One region of the Paenibacillus sp. 22594 genome, then DNA from elsewhere that is predicted to be linked to it. Evidence: riboswitches for the same ligand, from Rfam matches in the RefSeq annotation. Region 1 holds a riboswitch; each other region holds the start of a gene.

Region 1 (5,408 bases):
TCTCGACTGCAGCAGCTACAGATTCCCGTGCCCATGCGCTAATGCTGTCCTTATCCTTGAATCCGGAGAGTCCAGCCTCACGCTTGACCGCATCCGCAGCAGAAGCCTTGTTGCCCGTATTGCTGTCAATCGCCCGCATCAGCATCACCATCATCTGTTCACGGGTAAGCGGATCATTGCCATGAAAAAGTCCAGCTTCTCCGGTTACGATTCCGGCCTTGGCTGCCGCCTCCACATAAGGGTAAGACCAGCTCGCCACAGGGACATCACGGAAGGTCGCCGTACCCGGCTGCACCGGCTGCAACTGAAGAGCTGTTGCCAGCAGCTTCGTGAATTCCGCCCGGGTCAGAATACCTTTTGGCGCATAGTTGGTTCCGTTCATCCCGTTCACAATTCCTCTTGCTGCGAGTACTTCTACCTGTTGCTGTGCCCAATGGCCTGACAAATCTGTGAAATCAATATCGCGCAGCATAACCGCATACAGTCCGGAGGCTGTAATCTTGGCCTGCACAAATCCATTCTCCGCTGCAGTCACTCCGCCGATATAGGTCCAGTTGCCTTTTGCCGGATTGTAGCTGTAGATTCCAAGCTTCTCACGACTTGTCGTCCAAAGCTCTTCCTTGGGATATTGAACCGCCAGCTTGGCCGGGATCAGGAATGGAGAACTCGCTTGTATCTGCCAGGCGGAACCTGCCTTCAGCAGTTTTTTGCCGTTTGCGTCGAGCAGTGCCTGTGTCTCCAGCTCCGCCTGGGCCAAGCTTACAGTGGTATTGTCCTTGAAGGTTCCTGCTGAAATCTCCAACCGCGCCCAGCCATTCAGTACAGACAAGATACCGCCGGCACTGCCGATAACCTGAGTATCCTTGGCTCCGGTTACTATAGGGATCTTCACTTCAGGAGTAGAACCTGGATTCGGGGCTGTACCTGGATTTGGAGTAGAACCCGGATTTGGGGTTGAACCTGGGGATGGAGCCGTTCCCGGACTTGGAGGAGTTGATCCTTCTTGCAAGTTAATCGATTCTATGTAGTCATTCTTCTTGCTGTACAACAGCTTATCGCCGCTTATACCAATCAGCTTAGCCCCTGCCTCTAACGCTGACAGCGGGTGTACCGCATAGGTTGAGAGGTTTACTTGCTTCAGGGTGACAACACCATTTACATCCTCTTGAAAAACGGCCTGTCCTCCGCCTATGGACATGAAGGCATACTCTGTTCCTCCAGGCTTCATCTCCGTGAGATCCACAGGCTGTGCCGTCAGATCTTTGATATTCAGAAGCACATATTTACTCTCAGAGGCGCCGTTCTTTTGCTTAAACAGCACATGGCTCCCGTTAAAAACAAACCAGTCCACGTAATTCGCTCCGCCCAGACTAACAAGCGCACGCGTGACTCCACTGCTTAAATCCAGCAGACTGAGGCCCCCGTCACGGGCATTCTTATACACCACTTCGCCACCGGCCAGTACCGGGAACCGTCCTTCGCCGAGGTCGGCTTCAACCCCCGTAGCCAGGTCATGATAGATCATGCTGCCGTAATTTTTGCGCTCGTACCAGACCACGCCAACTCCATCCGTAGTCGGATTCCCGTATTGACCGGACTGCTTGTTAAGCTTGATGCGGGTGCCTGTTGCAAGATTTGCAGAGTAGATATCCCAGTTCAGGGAAGATTCCTGCTCCGTTCCCTTGTCTGCCCACACGGCAATATTGCCGCCCACAGAAGGGGCATCCTTGGCGGATGAGCTCGTCGTAAGTACCGTATCCGCACCACTGGATTGATTCAGCGAGTACACCTGTCTGACCCCGCCCGCATCTGCTTCCAGCCATACGATCCGGTCACCGGATACACTATAGTCCGTTCTGCCCGGATCTGTCCCGGCTGCCGAAACCTGCTTCAAGCTGAGCTCACCGCTTAACAGGCCCCCAAGCATACACACCACCGCCACTGCGGCCACAAGGGGCCGCGACAACTTTATTTCCCTTTCCAACCTCATTCACTTCTCTCCCCCAGCGCTATTTGTAGGCACACCAAAAAACCAAGTGCCTTGAGCGGCCCGGCTACCCTAACATCCTTCCCGGATGAAGTAGGCCCGTGGCTTTGCGTCTCCGACTTTCGTACGGATTTGCCTTTGTTCCAAACTCGGTTTTCTGTCCCTTTACCCTTATGTATTTGTGACTTTCGATGTACAGGACTCTATCATTATCGGAATTTATTCCTGTAGAATTAAGATGTTCTATTTTTTCCTTTTTTAGGGATTTAGACATAGAAAAAACCACATTCAGGGGATGCCCCGCATGTGGTTTATAGTCAGCTTCTATACTTCTTCTACTGGACAAGCAGAAAGGGCTTCAACGGTCAGCAGCGTCATAGCTGGCCCGGGGGCATATTTCAGGTCCAGGCCCACAGGAATCCGTCACGGTCCCAGGCAATTCTTCCGCCGTGCAGCTTGCGGAAGGCCTTCTTCACATCCTTGGACAACGAAGCATTCCCGTTCTCATTCACAAATACAAACTGCTCGCCAAAATTAGCCTTCACATATTCAATCGCAGCGGTCTGGTACAGAGTTCCCGTAAAACGGATCTCCTTGACCATCCACTCCGCTACCTCTTGTGCGGTTGCTTCCATAAGGGTACTGCTCCTTCCTGTAAATCCCTCTACAATGCCTTCCCATTATAGCATGAATATGGTCACACGGGAGGTTCGCTGGACGGGGCAAGGGTCGGGATAATGGAGAGAGAATAGGCGGGCCGAAGATCAAGAACGGGGAGTGAACAGCACGACGGACGGGCAACAGTCATGGCAATTCAGGCAGAACAGGTTCGCATAGAAAGGATTAGAAGAAGTAGAAGAAGTGAAAGAAGTGAAAGAAGTGAAAGAAGTGAAAGAAGTGAAAGAAGTGAAAGCAGACGGGCACTCCTCCGCCTCCCCGCACATGCCCGCTGCTTGATGGTGTATAAGCCGAACTTAAGAATTCGAATATGCTACCCAATGAATTCTCTGTTCCTACAGAGATTCTTTCGATTCACAGAGATCGATTCTAAATCAACTCTATATCGTTTATGCTGAACGAAAAGACTGGCTCACGTATGCACGACGGAGGTTAGTTGGAATTTATACATTTAATTTCCGATAAATCGTATAAATACTAGTATTAGTTGGAATTTGTACACTTAATATTGGTTAACATGGATAATTCGGGCTGAAAGTAGATTTTTAGTTTTACTTTTTCCACTTCAGTGCTGTGATATCGTAATTCCAGCTGATTAGTGGTAGTTTTTCCACATGAATTTGTATATCAACGATAAGTAATCATAATTTAAGAACGTTGAGCGATACACATAGCAAACTTCCATTCCAGCGAAAGCATCGACGCTAAGCCTTGGAGTCAGGACTTATATCCCCGCCTCTACGCCCCCTCCTGCTCCAGATGCAGCAGCTGGGAGGGATCAAGCAACAGGGTCACATGATCCCCTTCCCGAACCCGCAGCCAGCGGCCGTCATTCAGCAGGTCTACGGTCAGACTGATCCCCTCTGCCATGACCGTGGCGCGGATGATATTGCCCAGAATCGACACGGCCTGAACCTGTCCGCGTACATCCACCATGCCATCCGCATCATCCTGGATCGCCTCTCCTTCCGGCAGCAGTGTTACCGCCTCGGGGCGGATCGCGAAACGGTCGGAGCGGCTGTCGATCCTGCGGAACAACGCGAGTGCCTCCGCCCGGTTGAATACGTTATAGCTGCCCATGAACCGGGCTGCGAATTCTGTGCGGGGCGCTGTGTACAGCTGCTCCGGGGAACCTTCCTGCACCATGCGCCCCTGGTTCATGATACAGATCCGGTCCGAGAGGATCAGCGCTTCCTCCTGGTCGTGGGTGACGAACAGCGTCGTCATGCCCAGCCGCCGCTGGATATCGCGGATTTCCGCGCGCAGATTCTTGCGGATTTTGGCGTCGAGCGCGCTTAGCGGTTCGTCCAGCAGCAGCAGCTTCGGCTGGACGGCCAGTGAGCGCGCCAGTGCCACCCGCTGCTGCTGTCCGCCGGACAGCGCCTGCGGATAGACATCGCGCTTGTCTTCGAGATCGACCAGCGCCAGCAGCTCTTCGCACCGGCTGCGCCGCGCCGCCGGTGCAACGCCGCGCATGCGCATTCCATATTCCACATTCTGGATGACGGTCAGATTGGGGAACAGCGCATAGGATTGGAACACCATGCCCACATCTCTGCTGCGCGGCGGCAGCTTCGTCAGCTCCTTGTCCGCGAGCACAATGCTGCCGCTGTCCAGCTCGGTCAGCCCGGCGATGCAGCGCAGGAGCGTGCTTTTGCCGCAGCCGGAAGGGCCCAGCAGCGTGATCAGCTCCCCCTCTGCGATTTTCAGATCCACTCCAGCCAGCACAGGCGCATCACCAAAGCTTTTGCGGACACCCTCCAGCTTCAGATAATCTTCCATTCCTTTATCCTCCTTATTGTGGACCTCCGGCCGCTAGACCTTACTTCGCCTGTCCTTTAATCTTCAAGCCAAGCTTCATCAGCACGGCCGACAGCAGCAGAATAAATACAAAATAGGAAATGGCAATTGCGCTGGCCAAATGTCCGCTTTCCCCCACCCGCTGGTACAAATAAACCTGAATCGTCTGGATATGGCCTCCCACCAGCATATTCGTCAGCACGAACTCCCCAAATAGCACGGAGAAGGACAGCAGCGCGGAGACCATGACCCCCGGCCAGATATTCGGCAGAATCACATTTACAAACGCAGTCCGTCTCCTGGCCCCAAGCAGCTCGGCGGCATTCAGCAGCTCTACGGCCGATACGCTCAGCAGGCTGTTGCGGATGCCCTGATACATATACGGCAGGATGACCACGAAATATGCCCCGACCAGCAAATAAGCAGTACCCGAAATGTCAAATGGGCCAGAGGAATAGGTGCGGATCAGACCTACAGCCGCCACAACTCCCGGCACAGCGTAAGGCAGAACAACAATCCCCTTCATGAAGCTCTCCCAGCGCGGAAAATAAACCGTAATGACAAAAACAGCCGGCAGCATCACGGCAAGACTGAGCAGCACACTGATGATGCACAGATACAACGAAGTCCACAGCGCCTCCAGAAAACGGATATCCCGGAACATGTCACCGAACCAGCTAAGTGTCCAGCTGCGGGGCAGCAGCGTATTCTGCCAATCCTGGGCAAAAGCATATAATCCCGTTGCCAGCAGTGGCAGCAGCAAATAGACCATGAGCAGGAGCATGAAGGTGCGCGGGGCGAAGCCCGCTTTGCGCGTATTCATTGTCCCGCCTCCTCACGGACTGCTGGCCAGCGCCGGTTGGATCGTCCGCTGCTGCGCTCCCGCCTGGCAGGACTTCTGCCGCCGAATCCTTCCATCCGCCGCACCATCCGCTGATTTAGG
Region 2 (5,408 bases), on a different contig from region 1:
CTCCATGCAGGTAGGACGTAAAATCGTTGGTGGTGCTGCGATCATGCTGCTCACCGTCGATAAGGCGGTTCCGAAAGCCGTTCTGGTGAAACTGGCAGGACTGCCGGAAATCAATACCGCGGAAGAAATTATCTTGTAAAAAGTAACCCATGAGCAAACGCTCTTTGGATAGCCGGCAACCGCCTGCTGTTCCAAGAGCGTTTTTTTATATCAGATGGCGCAGCTTCTGAGTCTGAAGCACTAGTAGGTAGAAATTTCCCCTTTGAACAAAACCACCTCATTATATGAAGAGATTCACATAAAATTCATACCCGAAAGACCTATTTGAGCATATTTATGTCAATTCTTACAATAGACCAGATCCACTGAAAACGCCTATAATATTACAATACACAACATTATTTTAGGGGGAACTTTTTATGATGGACTGGATGAACAAGCTTCCGTTAAAACAGAGAATTGTAGCCGGTTGTTACTTGGTTGCCGCTCTATTCGCTGTCCCTGTACTAATCACACTTGTAGTGATGGGCAAGATGATTATCGGCATTATATTGGTAGCGGTATTGGCTGCACTGACCTTCCCTCTTGCACGCTTCATTGAGAGAACGCTTACATCCTCTTTTGATGACATCTCCAACGTAACCCACACGATTGCCAAGGGTGACTTTACAACCCGGGCAGATGAGAACGGTTCCATGGGTGAAGTCAGCCGTTCCTTCAATACGATGGTCGACAAGCTGAAGAAAATACTTACCGAAGCGTCGCAGATTACCCGACAGGTTATGGATGCCAGCCGCGGGATCGAGGACAAGAATCAGAATCTGAAGATCGTAATGGCCCAGGTCTCCTCCTCTTCCAATGAACTGGCTCTAGGCGCAAATGAAATTTCCGTGGACATCGCCGATATGACCGAATCCATCAAAGACATTGAAACCAAGGTTTCAAATTACACAAGCTCTACCAAAGAAATGAACAGACGTTCCATACATACGCTAGAATTAGTTGAGAAAGGCCGCCAATCCGTGGATACTCAAGCAGAAGGCATGCGCAAGAATATACAAGCTACCCAGAAGGTCGCCGACACGATTGAAGCACTATCACACAATGCCCGGGGGATCACGATGATCACCAAAACCATTACAGAAATCGCCGAGCAGACCAACCTGCTCTCACTCAATGCATCGATCGAAGCTGCACGTGCCGGTGATCATGGTCGTGGTTTCGCTGTTGTAGCCCAGGAAGTGCGCAAGCTTGCCGAGGAATCTACAGCCTCCACCAAAGAAGTATTCAGTCTGGTACGCAGTATTGAGAACGATATCAAGCAAGCGATTGAGAATATTGCCATCAATGAGGAAGTCGTTCAAGTACAAAATGAAATGATCATTGAAACAGCGAATATTTTCGCCCAGATTGTGCAAAGCGTTCAGTACATAACTGAGCAAATTGCTTCCTTCTCTTCTGAGAGTGACATCATGCTGGAGAGCGCGTTGAAAATTTCTGGAGCTATCGAAAACATCTCTGCTATTACTGAAGAAACTGCGGCAGGAACCCAAGAGGTATCAGCAGCAATGAACGAACAAATTAATGCCCTTCAGTCTGTTGCCGTAGAAACAGAGAAAATGACCCAAGCTGTATTCCAACTCCAGAAAACGATCCACATTTTCAAATTTTAACCTCTTTTTTCTCAGGCCGTTTCATATGAAGCGGTCTTTTTTTGTTCACAAAATAATCAATGTTATTTTCAATTAATCCGGTTTTTTCGCAGCAGTAAGAACTGTTATTTCTTTTGCACTTCTCTCCGCTATTTTTACTGAAAATAATAAAATGTATGCGATTGGATCTGAAGGGTGTTTCGTTCACTAGCCTTATTAACCCAGATAGAGAAAGGCTCCGTCCTATTGTTTCGGTCAAATAATCCTTTTTCCGATAAAAATATAGTTCCATGTACCTATTCGATTTCCGTTTCAATATTACTCCACAATTTGTATTATTAAGACTTTTTTGTACTAGAATATTTTGGGGTTCGCCCTATTTTCCACTCTAAACTGCACGTCTTTTTACAATCAACATTGTTCGTTAATTTCGTCAAAAACTGAGCTTTTCAGCACAAATATATTGACAAAAGAGGAGTTAGAAATATATTGTAAAGTAAAAATATGCATTTTTTCAATGCATCATAACGGCAAAATTCTCCGAAAGGGAATGACGCAAAGCCATGGATCTACAGTCTCATTTTTTTGGGACCATGACAGCCAGGTTGCTGAACAACCGAAGGTCTGGGGAAACCTTGTTCTTTACGGTCATTCATTGCAGCCGACCTGTACTCTCGTGAGTGCAGGTTTTCTATTTTTGCTAAATAAAAACATTGGGTAGGTGGATTTTCTGAAAACAGTCGCAGATTATATGGCTGAGGCACTACGAAACCTCGGCGTAACACATTCTTTTGGCATAATCGGTAAGTCTATTTGTCCCGTAGTTCTGAAAATGGTTGATTACGGGATTGAATTTATTCCTGGCAGACATGAGTCCAGTTCCGGGTTCGAAGCAGCAGGCTATGCTCTCAAAACCGGCAGGCTGGGTGTAGCTTTTGGGACCTCGGGTCCAGGCGGAACCAACCTCCTTACTGCTGCAGCACATGCTAAAGCGAACAACCTGCCTGTGCTGTTCATTACCGGACATCAATCTATCAAAGAACTGGGAATTCCCCAGTGCCAGGATTCTTCGTCTTATCTGGCCGACCTGGCGGACATGTTCAGACCCGCTACACTCTTTAGTAAAATGGTGGAGCGCGGCGATCATTTTAGCACCCTATTTAACCATGCTATTTCTATCGCGTTAGGCGGACAGCGCGGTCCGGTCCATTTATGTATCCCGTTTGATGTGCAGACGGAAATGCTGGAAGAATGCCGGATAGTGATCCCTGAGCGTGAACATCTCGTAAGCACTGCTAATTTCGAACGCGTGATTTCAGCAATCAATGCCTCCAGCCATCCTATTATTATTGCCGGCAAAGGGGTTAACCGTTCTACTGCACACCAAGAGCTCATTCAGCTGGCTGAAACTTTTAACATCCCTGTCGTTACTTCACCGGGAGGCAAAGGTGCGATCCCTTGGGATCACCCGTTGTATCATGGACCAATTGGTGTTGGCGGCTGCAAGCACGGTGAAGATTTATTGAACCGCAGTGATCTGTTCATTGTGCTTGGATCACGTCTGAGTGACATGACCATCTGCAATCTAAAGGCTGAAAATCACCCGAAGACACTTATCCAATTTGACGTAGACCCTACCTTCGTAGGAAAAATTTTATCTTCACAGACCATCTCTATAGGCGGCGATTTACGCGACAACTTGGCTTTTTATCTAAAGAATATTGATACCGCTGCTATAAAAAAACACATATCAGAAACCGATGTTCATTATGCGGAAGAGTTGCCTGTTCTCTCCAAGCTGTCATTAGCTTCGGTCATGAGTACCTTGAGCGATTTGATTCCTTACAACAACACCGTTTTTGTGGATGACGGCAGCCATGGCTTCAACGCTGTGAAATGGTACAACGTGAAAAAACCGGGCAGTTTTGTCTTCGATGCCTATTTTGCCTGTATGGGCAACTCCATTGGCATGGCTATTGGCGCTAAGGTGGCTTCCCCTGAAGAAACCATTTTCTGCATAACCGGGGATGGCTGTTTCATGATGCTTGGTGCTGAAATCAACACCGCAGTCTGCAAGAATATTCCGGTAATCTTTATCGTAGTGAATAACATGCAGCTGGATATGGCGCTTAAGGGGATGGAGAAGACCACAGGCAGAATTGACGGCACGATCTTCGAGGTACCTATGGATGCCGTGAAATTCGCTGAGTCACTCGGAGCTACAGGCTACAAATGCGAAACTGCGGAGCAATTCAACATTGCTGTACAAGCCGCTGTTGCGTCAAACCGTGTAGCTGTCATTGAATTGTTGACGGACCGTGATGAAGTGCCTCCAACGGCCCATAGGACGTTGAATCTCAACTAAGATTTAGCAGCGGTAAGAATCATGCTTTTCATGGCCGATCCTTGCCGCTCATTAAAATTCAGGAGGCATCTCTGTGGATAACACCATTAACAGCGGTCTAAAGCATTTTACCAACCTGTCCGGCGACTACGGCGCCAAAGCACTGGCTCCAGTTAAAGAGCATTTTCCCGAACTGGCCGAGTACATCATGGGCAACGCCTACGGGGACATTTTTCAGCGCACAACGATTGGTTCCGACTGGAAGGAAATTGCTGTTATTTCATCTTTGATTACTATGGGGCAATTCGAGCAGCTCGGGGTCCATTATGTGATGGCGCTCAGCGTCGGAATGACTGTGGATCAGATCAAAGGGATCTTACTGCATCTGGTGCCTTGTATCGGCGCTCCAAGAGTCATTACTGCTTTTAATGTGCTGCTAGCAACGCTTGAGGAAATCCAATAAATTCTTTTTCAACAATTTTATACACAATTCGACTTTTTTCTTGCTTATTTGAGAAATATATGATTATATTAGAGGGAAAATATCCCAAAACTATGGTTTTTGTGTCGAATCCAGGCGTAAAACTACAAGTTATTTTGGATATATTCTATGACTGAACGACAACGTACAGTCGACATTCCGTTATTCGTATCACACATTTAATTTTGGGAGAGATGAGCACATGGGTAAATTTATTTTGAAAACCGATTCTGTTAACAAGGTCATTAATATTGAATTAGAAGGCACTTTCTCCAATGAGGATGGTCTCAAATCGATTCAAGCTTATCAGCAGACCGTTAACCCGATCACACCTTCAGAATATGCACTGCAAATTGACTGCAGAAAATTAAATGTTACAGCTCCTGATGTTGTGCCTCTGCTGGAAGGCTGCTTTATCATGTTCAAAGCAGATGGTTTTGAAAAGGTAAGCCTGACCCTTGAAAATAACCCTATCCTTAAAATGCAGCTCGCGCGTCTCGGCCGCAAGGCTGGACTTGAAAACCTGGAGATTACTTCGACCGTTCAATCTTAAGTATTGTTTCAAGGCTCACCAGCCTGAATGATGGTTGAGAAGCAAGTTTTGTACAAAACTTGAGGACGGGAAGAATCGCTCATTAACTTTTAGGAGGATTACCATGGCCGGGATACGAATTAAGGACATTGATATCTATCATCCAAGCAAAAAGATTGGCAACGACTTTTTCATACAGCATTTTGACGAAAAAGGTATTGATATCCGTGGCCTCCTGGCTACTCTTGGCCGTGATAACCGCTATAGCATCGACAGCAATGAAGAGAACTCTCTGACCATGGCTTTTGAGGCGGCAAGCAACGTACTGGACAAGACCGGGCTTACCGGGGCCGACATCGACCTGATTGCTTATGCCAGTCAGACTCCTGAATACATCTT
Region 3 (5,408 bases), on a different contig from region 1:
TTCGTAACGGATATCCGCAGTGCGGAAATGATCAAATATGCATCCAATGCTTTTCTGGCAACCAAGATCTCCTTTATTAACGAGATTGCCAACATTTGCGAAAAAGTGGGAGCTGATGTAACCCTGGTGGCGGAAGGCATGGGGATGGACCGTAGAATCGGCTCCTCGTTCCTGCAGGCCGGCATCGGTTATGGAGGCTCCTGTTTCCCGAAAGATACCAATGCGCTGATCCAGATTGCGGGCAACGTGGATTACGAGTTCAAGCTGCTGAAATCCGTAGTCGAGGTGAACAAGGGGCAGCGGTTTATGATTCTCTCCAAGCTGCATGAATCCCTTGGCAACCTGCGCGGCGCAGTGATCGGTGTATGGGGTCTGGCTTTCAAACCGAACACCGATGATGTACGCGAAGCACCCGCCCTTGAAATTGTTGAGGCACTAGTGGCCGAAGGCGCTACAGTGAAGCTGTATGATCCGATTGCTGCAGATAACTTCAGACAGCAATACGATCATCCGCAGCTCCGCTGGTGCGGTCTGCCGGAAGAAGCGGCGGAAGGCAGTGATGCAGTATGCCTGCTGACCGACTGGAGCATGTTCAAGGATATTGATCTGCATAAGCTTGCGGAGAGCATGCGCCGCCAGGTGCTGATCGATGGCCGCAACGTGTACTCCAAAGAGCAGATCGAGGGCACCGGGCTCGAATATCATTCCGTCGGCCGCCCGCAAATGGGGGGCCTGAGCGGCTACTCCCCCAGCGTAGCCGGTGCGGTCTAATCCTTTGATCTTATCTGCTCTTGCCTGCAGCCCAAACAAGCGGCAATGCTGGATCTTTAGCAGGGCGCTTCGCCTGCGGGTGAAGCCAGTTGAAGGTTAGAGGAATTCACTGTAGCTGGCTACAGTGAAAATGCTGCTTGGGAAGCTGTTAAGGGAAGGAACGGAGAGGAATTTTGGAACTGTAGGAGCGTAGCGTCCGCCTTTGTCTGCAGATTTCCACCGTGACCAGCGGTTTAAATCAAGAAATCTGCAGACAACAGCGGCCGAAAGTCCAAACATTCCTTGCAGTGACTCCCGCAACAGTTGACCTTAAACATTGTCATGCAGCATAAAGCGAGAGTGGCATTCCTATCCTTCATGCGTCAGCCACCCGGCAGAAGCTTACGATAACAATCCGATATTTTCGCGACAAAACATAAATAGGAGGGTTCACATATGAAACTGGTACTTCTATCTGGCGGCTCTGGTAAACGTCTCTGGCCTTTGTCCAATGATTCACGTTCCAAGCAATTTCTGAAGGTACTGCAAAGTCCGGCAGGTGAGCCGGAGTCCATGGTACAGCGTGTATGGAGACAGCTGCAGGAGACAGGGATGGCGGAATCCTCCTACCTTGCGACCGGCCGCAGCCAAGTGGAGATGATACAGAGCCAGCTCGGCACAGAAGTGCCAATCATTGTGGAGCCGGAACGCCGTGATACCTTCCCGGCCATCGCTTTGACTGCAGCTTATCTGTATTCGGTGGCAGGAGTGTCTCCCAGCGAGACCGTGGCCATTTTGCCGGTCGATCCTTATGTGGAGGCATCATTTTTTGACACCGTCGTCCAGCTTGAAGCAACGATGGAACAAAGCGGCGCAAACCTGGCGCTGATGGGTGTTGTTCCTGAGCTGGCTTCTGAGAAATACGGCTATATTATTCCTACAAGCGACGAGGCGGCGGCAAGCGGCTATCTGCAGGTGAGCCATTTCCAGGAGAAGCCGGACCGTGTACAGGCTGAGGAACTGATCAGCAAGGGCGCGTTGTGGAACTGCGGAGTATTTGCATTCCGCTTGGGTTATTTACTGGATATTTTGCAGCGTAAAGGTTTGCCTTTGAACTATGAGGAGCTGCAGAAGCAATATAAATTGCTGGCTTCCATCAGTTTTGACTACGAAGTGGTGGAAAAAGAGGAGAATATCGTCGTTCAGCCGTACGCCGGTTTCTGGAAGGATCTTGGCACCTGGAATACCCTCACCGAGGAAATGAGCAGCAACCACGTGGGCAAAGGGTTCGTGACTGCCGATTCTGAAGGAACCTGCCTGATCAACGAACTGGATATTCCGATTACAGTCATCGGTGCGAAAGATTTAATCATCGCAGCCAGCCCGGATGGCATTCTGGTTACTCACAAAGCGGAAAGCCCGCGGATTAAGGAAGTGCTGAAGTCTTTTGAACAAAGACCCATGTACGAGGAACGCCGCTGGGGCCACTATAAGGTTATTGATTATGTGAAATATGATGAGGGCAACGAGGTGCTGACCAAGCGGATTTTCATAGCCGAAGGAAAAAACATCAGCTATCAGCTGCATCACAAACGCAGTGAAATCTGGACGATCGTCAGCGGGGAAGCCAGCATTGTGCTGAATGAGAAGATGCATAATGTGAAAGCGGGAGATGTTGTGCGCATACCGGAAGGCACGAAACATGCAATCCTGGCGTTGACCGATGTGGAGTTCATTGAGGTGCAGACCGGTTCAGAGCTGGTAGAAGAGGATAATATCCGCATCACACTGGACTGGAAAGATATTGCTCTTCAGCAATTTATTTCGTGAAAATAGCAGCGCTTAACGCGCTGTAGAATTCGACTGAACCGTCCCGGAACCTGTGTTGGGTGGTCCTAAACATAGGGCTAAAATATCTATTTACCCAATTGTGGCAAATCCAAAACAGGTATTAAGAACCATTTATTAAGAAAAATTCATTAATGCTCTAAACTAAAAATTTAATAGAGACGATACTTACGGTAAGAGGGATAAATCCTTCCAAAACGAAAAAGGCAAACCTAATCGAAAGATAGGGACGCAAAGCTATAGGGCCTTCGAAAGAGTGGCAGCCTGGCTACCGAAAGGAAGATGAATTTTGACAACTTACCGTAAGTCGCGTCTGCTGTGCACCATTTTAACGATTGCCCTGTTGTTGACTGCTGTACCACTGGGTTTGGGGGCTGCGCCTTCGACCGCAGCTGCTTCGAGTTCTTCAGCACCGGTTAATCCGGATGCTTCAGCTGAAGCTGTCAAGCTGCTTGACAATCTGTACACCATTTCCGGAAAAGGCATTATCACAGGCCAGCATGACTACCTGGAGAGCCCGGATGAGTTCAGTAACAAACTAAAGGGAACCAGCGGACAATTCGCTGCCCTCCACGGATTCGAGCTTGGCGTGATCAGCGGCCAGTCGGAAAGTACTGCAGCAACTCAGCGCAAAAATGTAGTGAACAGTGCGATCAACTGGTATAAAAATGGCGGCATCGTCGCCATGACCTTCCATGAGCAACTGCCCGGGACCTCCTATCTGTGGTCCAATGTGCAGAAGACGCTCAGCCAAGAGGACTTCAATAAGTATGTAACACCTGGAACAGCCCAATACAACAGCCTCATCGCCGATCTCGACAAAGTGGCGGTTTCGCTCAAAAGCTTGCGGGACGCGGGCGTTCCTGTACTTTGGAGACCTTACCACGAAATGAACGGCAACTGGTTCTGGTGGGGGAAGAAAAACAATTTTGCGGAACTTTGGAATATTATGTATGAGCGTTTTGTGGGCGTTCATCAATTAAACAACCTGCTGTGGGTATGGAACCCGAATGCTCCCAATGCCTGGTCTGATCCATACGAACTGACCTATCCGGGAGCGGGTAAGGTAGACGTCCTTGCAGCAGATATATATAACAATGATTATATGAACAAGTATTATGACAACCTGTTGATCCTCGCGAACGGCAAACCCATTGCTATCGGCGAAAATGGTGAAATGCCAAGTACAGCCAAGCTCCAGCTTTCCCAGAGAAAATGGGTATACATGATGAACTGGGGAAAAATGCTCTATGAGAATAACAGTACAGATACCATCAAAAATTTTATGAGTGACAGCTACACAGTATCGCTTAATGAATATAAAGCTGGGGTAGTGCAGACACCTGCTCCAACTGTCACACCGACGGCAACGCCAACACCAACTGCTACACCGACGGCAACGCCAACTGCAACACCGACTGCTACGCCAACTGCCACACCGACGGCAACACCAACGCCGACTGCTACGCCAGCGCCTGTACCCACAGCAACGGTAAAGCCAATAACCACTCCAGCGTCCGGTGATACAGTACAGACGCCTGTTGTGAATGGACTTCACGGAGAGTATTTCAACAACATGACGCTTTCAGGCACACCTGCAATGGTCCGTGACGACGCTCTGCTTAATTTCAACTGGCGTCAAGGCTCACCGGCCAGCTCCATAAAGGTGGATGGGGTCTCGGCCCGCTGGACCGGGCAGATCAAGCCTTTATACAGTGAGACCTACCAGATTATCACTACTTCTGACGATGGTATCCGTGTCTGGATTAATGGCATAGCCGTAATCGACAGCTGGACCAAGCAGAGCGGAACCGAACGTTTCGGAAGTATCGCTATGACGGCTGGACAGCTCTATGATATCAGAGTGGAATATTATGAAAATGCAGGCGATGCCAACATTCGTTTGATGTGGCAAAGCGCAAGCCAGGTCAAAGCGACTGTCCCAACAAGCGCATTGTTTGTAAATACGTCAGCAGCCAGCGTAAGCAAAACATCGCTGGCGCTTGTAGAAGCACCAACACCAACACCGACACCAACACCAACACCAACACCAACACCGGTGCCAACACCTACACCAACGCCGGTGCCAACGCCGGTGCCAACGCCGGTGCCAACACCAACACCGACACCAACACCGGTGCCAACACCGACACCAACACCGGTGCCAACACCGACACCAACACCGGTGCCAACACCAACACCGACGCCGACACCAACACCGGTGCCAACACTGGCACCAACGCCGGCTCTAACAGTGGCCCCTACAGCAAACGGGCTGCAGGCGGAATATTTCAATAATATGCAGTTAACCGGTGCTCCCACAGTTGTACGCACCGATGCTTTGCTGGATTTCAACTGGCGGCTGGGTACACCGGATGCTGCGATTGGCATTGATTTCTTTTCCGTAAGATGGAGTGGCAAGATCAAACCGCTGTATAGCGAAACCTATCAGATTTATACAACATCAGATGATGGTGTCCGCGTTTGGGTCAATAACACTCTTGTCATTGACAGCTGGATGAAGCAGAGCGGGACCGAACGCACAGGAAGCATAAGCCTGCAAGCCGGGCAACTATATGATATCAAAGTGGAGTATTACGAGAACCAAGGGGATGCAAGAGCGCGGCTGATGTGGGAAAGTCCAAGTCAAGTCAAGGGGACGGTCCCTGCCAGCGCACTGTTCCTTCCTTCCGCTTCCTAAAGTACTGCTGAATTCATCACCGAACGCCGATACTGGTTAAGACGTTACAATTCTAAAATCCTAAAAGTCCGATGGCCCTGCTAAACAGCAGGGCTACTAAGCTATTAGT

Evidence for each region. A riboswitch is a leader RNA that binds a small molecule or an ion and turns the genes downstream of it on or off. The one in region 1 is predicted to bind cyclic di-GMP.
Region 2: it holds a riboswitch for cyclic di-GMP, as region 1 does, so the genes downstream of both, ACTJKB_RS09860 (thiamine pyrophosphate-binding protein) here and ACTJKB_RS21695 (S-layer homology domain-containing protein) in region 1, are expected to answer to the same signal.
Region 3: it holds a riboswitch for cyclic di-GMP, as region 1 does, so the genes downstream of both, ACTJKB_RS16430 (PA14 domain-containing protein) here and ACTJKB_RS21695 (S-layer homology domain-containing protein) in region 1, are expected to answer to the same signal.

The regions. Positions count from the first base shown of each region.
Region 1 covers NZ_JBQENA010000007.1:124,149-129,556, forward strand. The annotation lists gene ACTJKB_RS21695 (S-layer homology domain-containing protein) at 1-1,990, opposite strand, end outside; cyclic di-GMP riboswitch class I at 2,042-2,134, opposite strand; gene ACTJKB_RS21700 (DUF6953 family protein) at 2,386-2,622, opposite strand; gene ACTJKB_RS21705 (ABC transporter ATP-binding protein) at 3,404-4,447, opposite strand; gene ACTJKB_RS21710 (ABC transporter permease) at 4,488-5,288, opposite strand; gene ACTJKB_RS21715 (ABC transporter permease) at 5,285-5,408, opposite strand, start outside.
Region 2 covers NZ_JBQENA010000002.1:685,768-691,175, reverse strand. The annotation lists gene serA (phosphoglycerate dehydrogenase) at 1-139, shown strand, start outside; gene ACTJKB_RS09865 (methyl-accepting chemotaxis protein) at 423-1,673, shown strand; cyclic di-GMP riboswitch class I at 2,172-2,265, shown strand; gene ACTJKB_RS09860 (thiamine pyrophosphate-binding protein) at 2,404-4,017, shown strand; gene ACTJKB_RS09855 (carboxymuconolactone decarboxylase family protein) at 4,091-4,459, shown strand; gene ACTJKB_RS09850 (hypothetical protein) at 4,680-5,030, shown strand; gene ACTJKB_RS09845 (3-oxoacyl-[acyl-carrier-protein] synthase III C-terminal domain-containing protein) at 5,134-5,408, shown strand, end outside.
Region 3 covers NZ_JBQENA010000004.1:504,086-509,493, reverse strand. The annotation lists gene ACTJKB_RS16440 (UDP-glucose dehydrogenase family protein) at 1-771, shown strand, start outside; gene ACTJKB_RS16435 (sugar phosphate nucleotidyltransferase) at 1,207-2,580, shown strand; cyclic di-GMP riboswitch class I at 2,794-2,874, shown strand; gene ACTJKB_RS16430 (PA14 domain-containing protein) at 2,888-5,299, shown strand.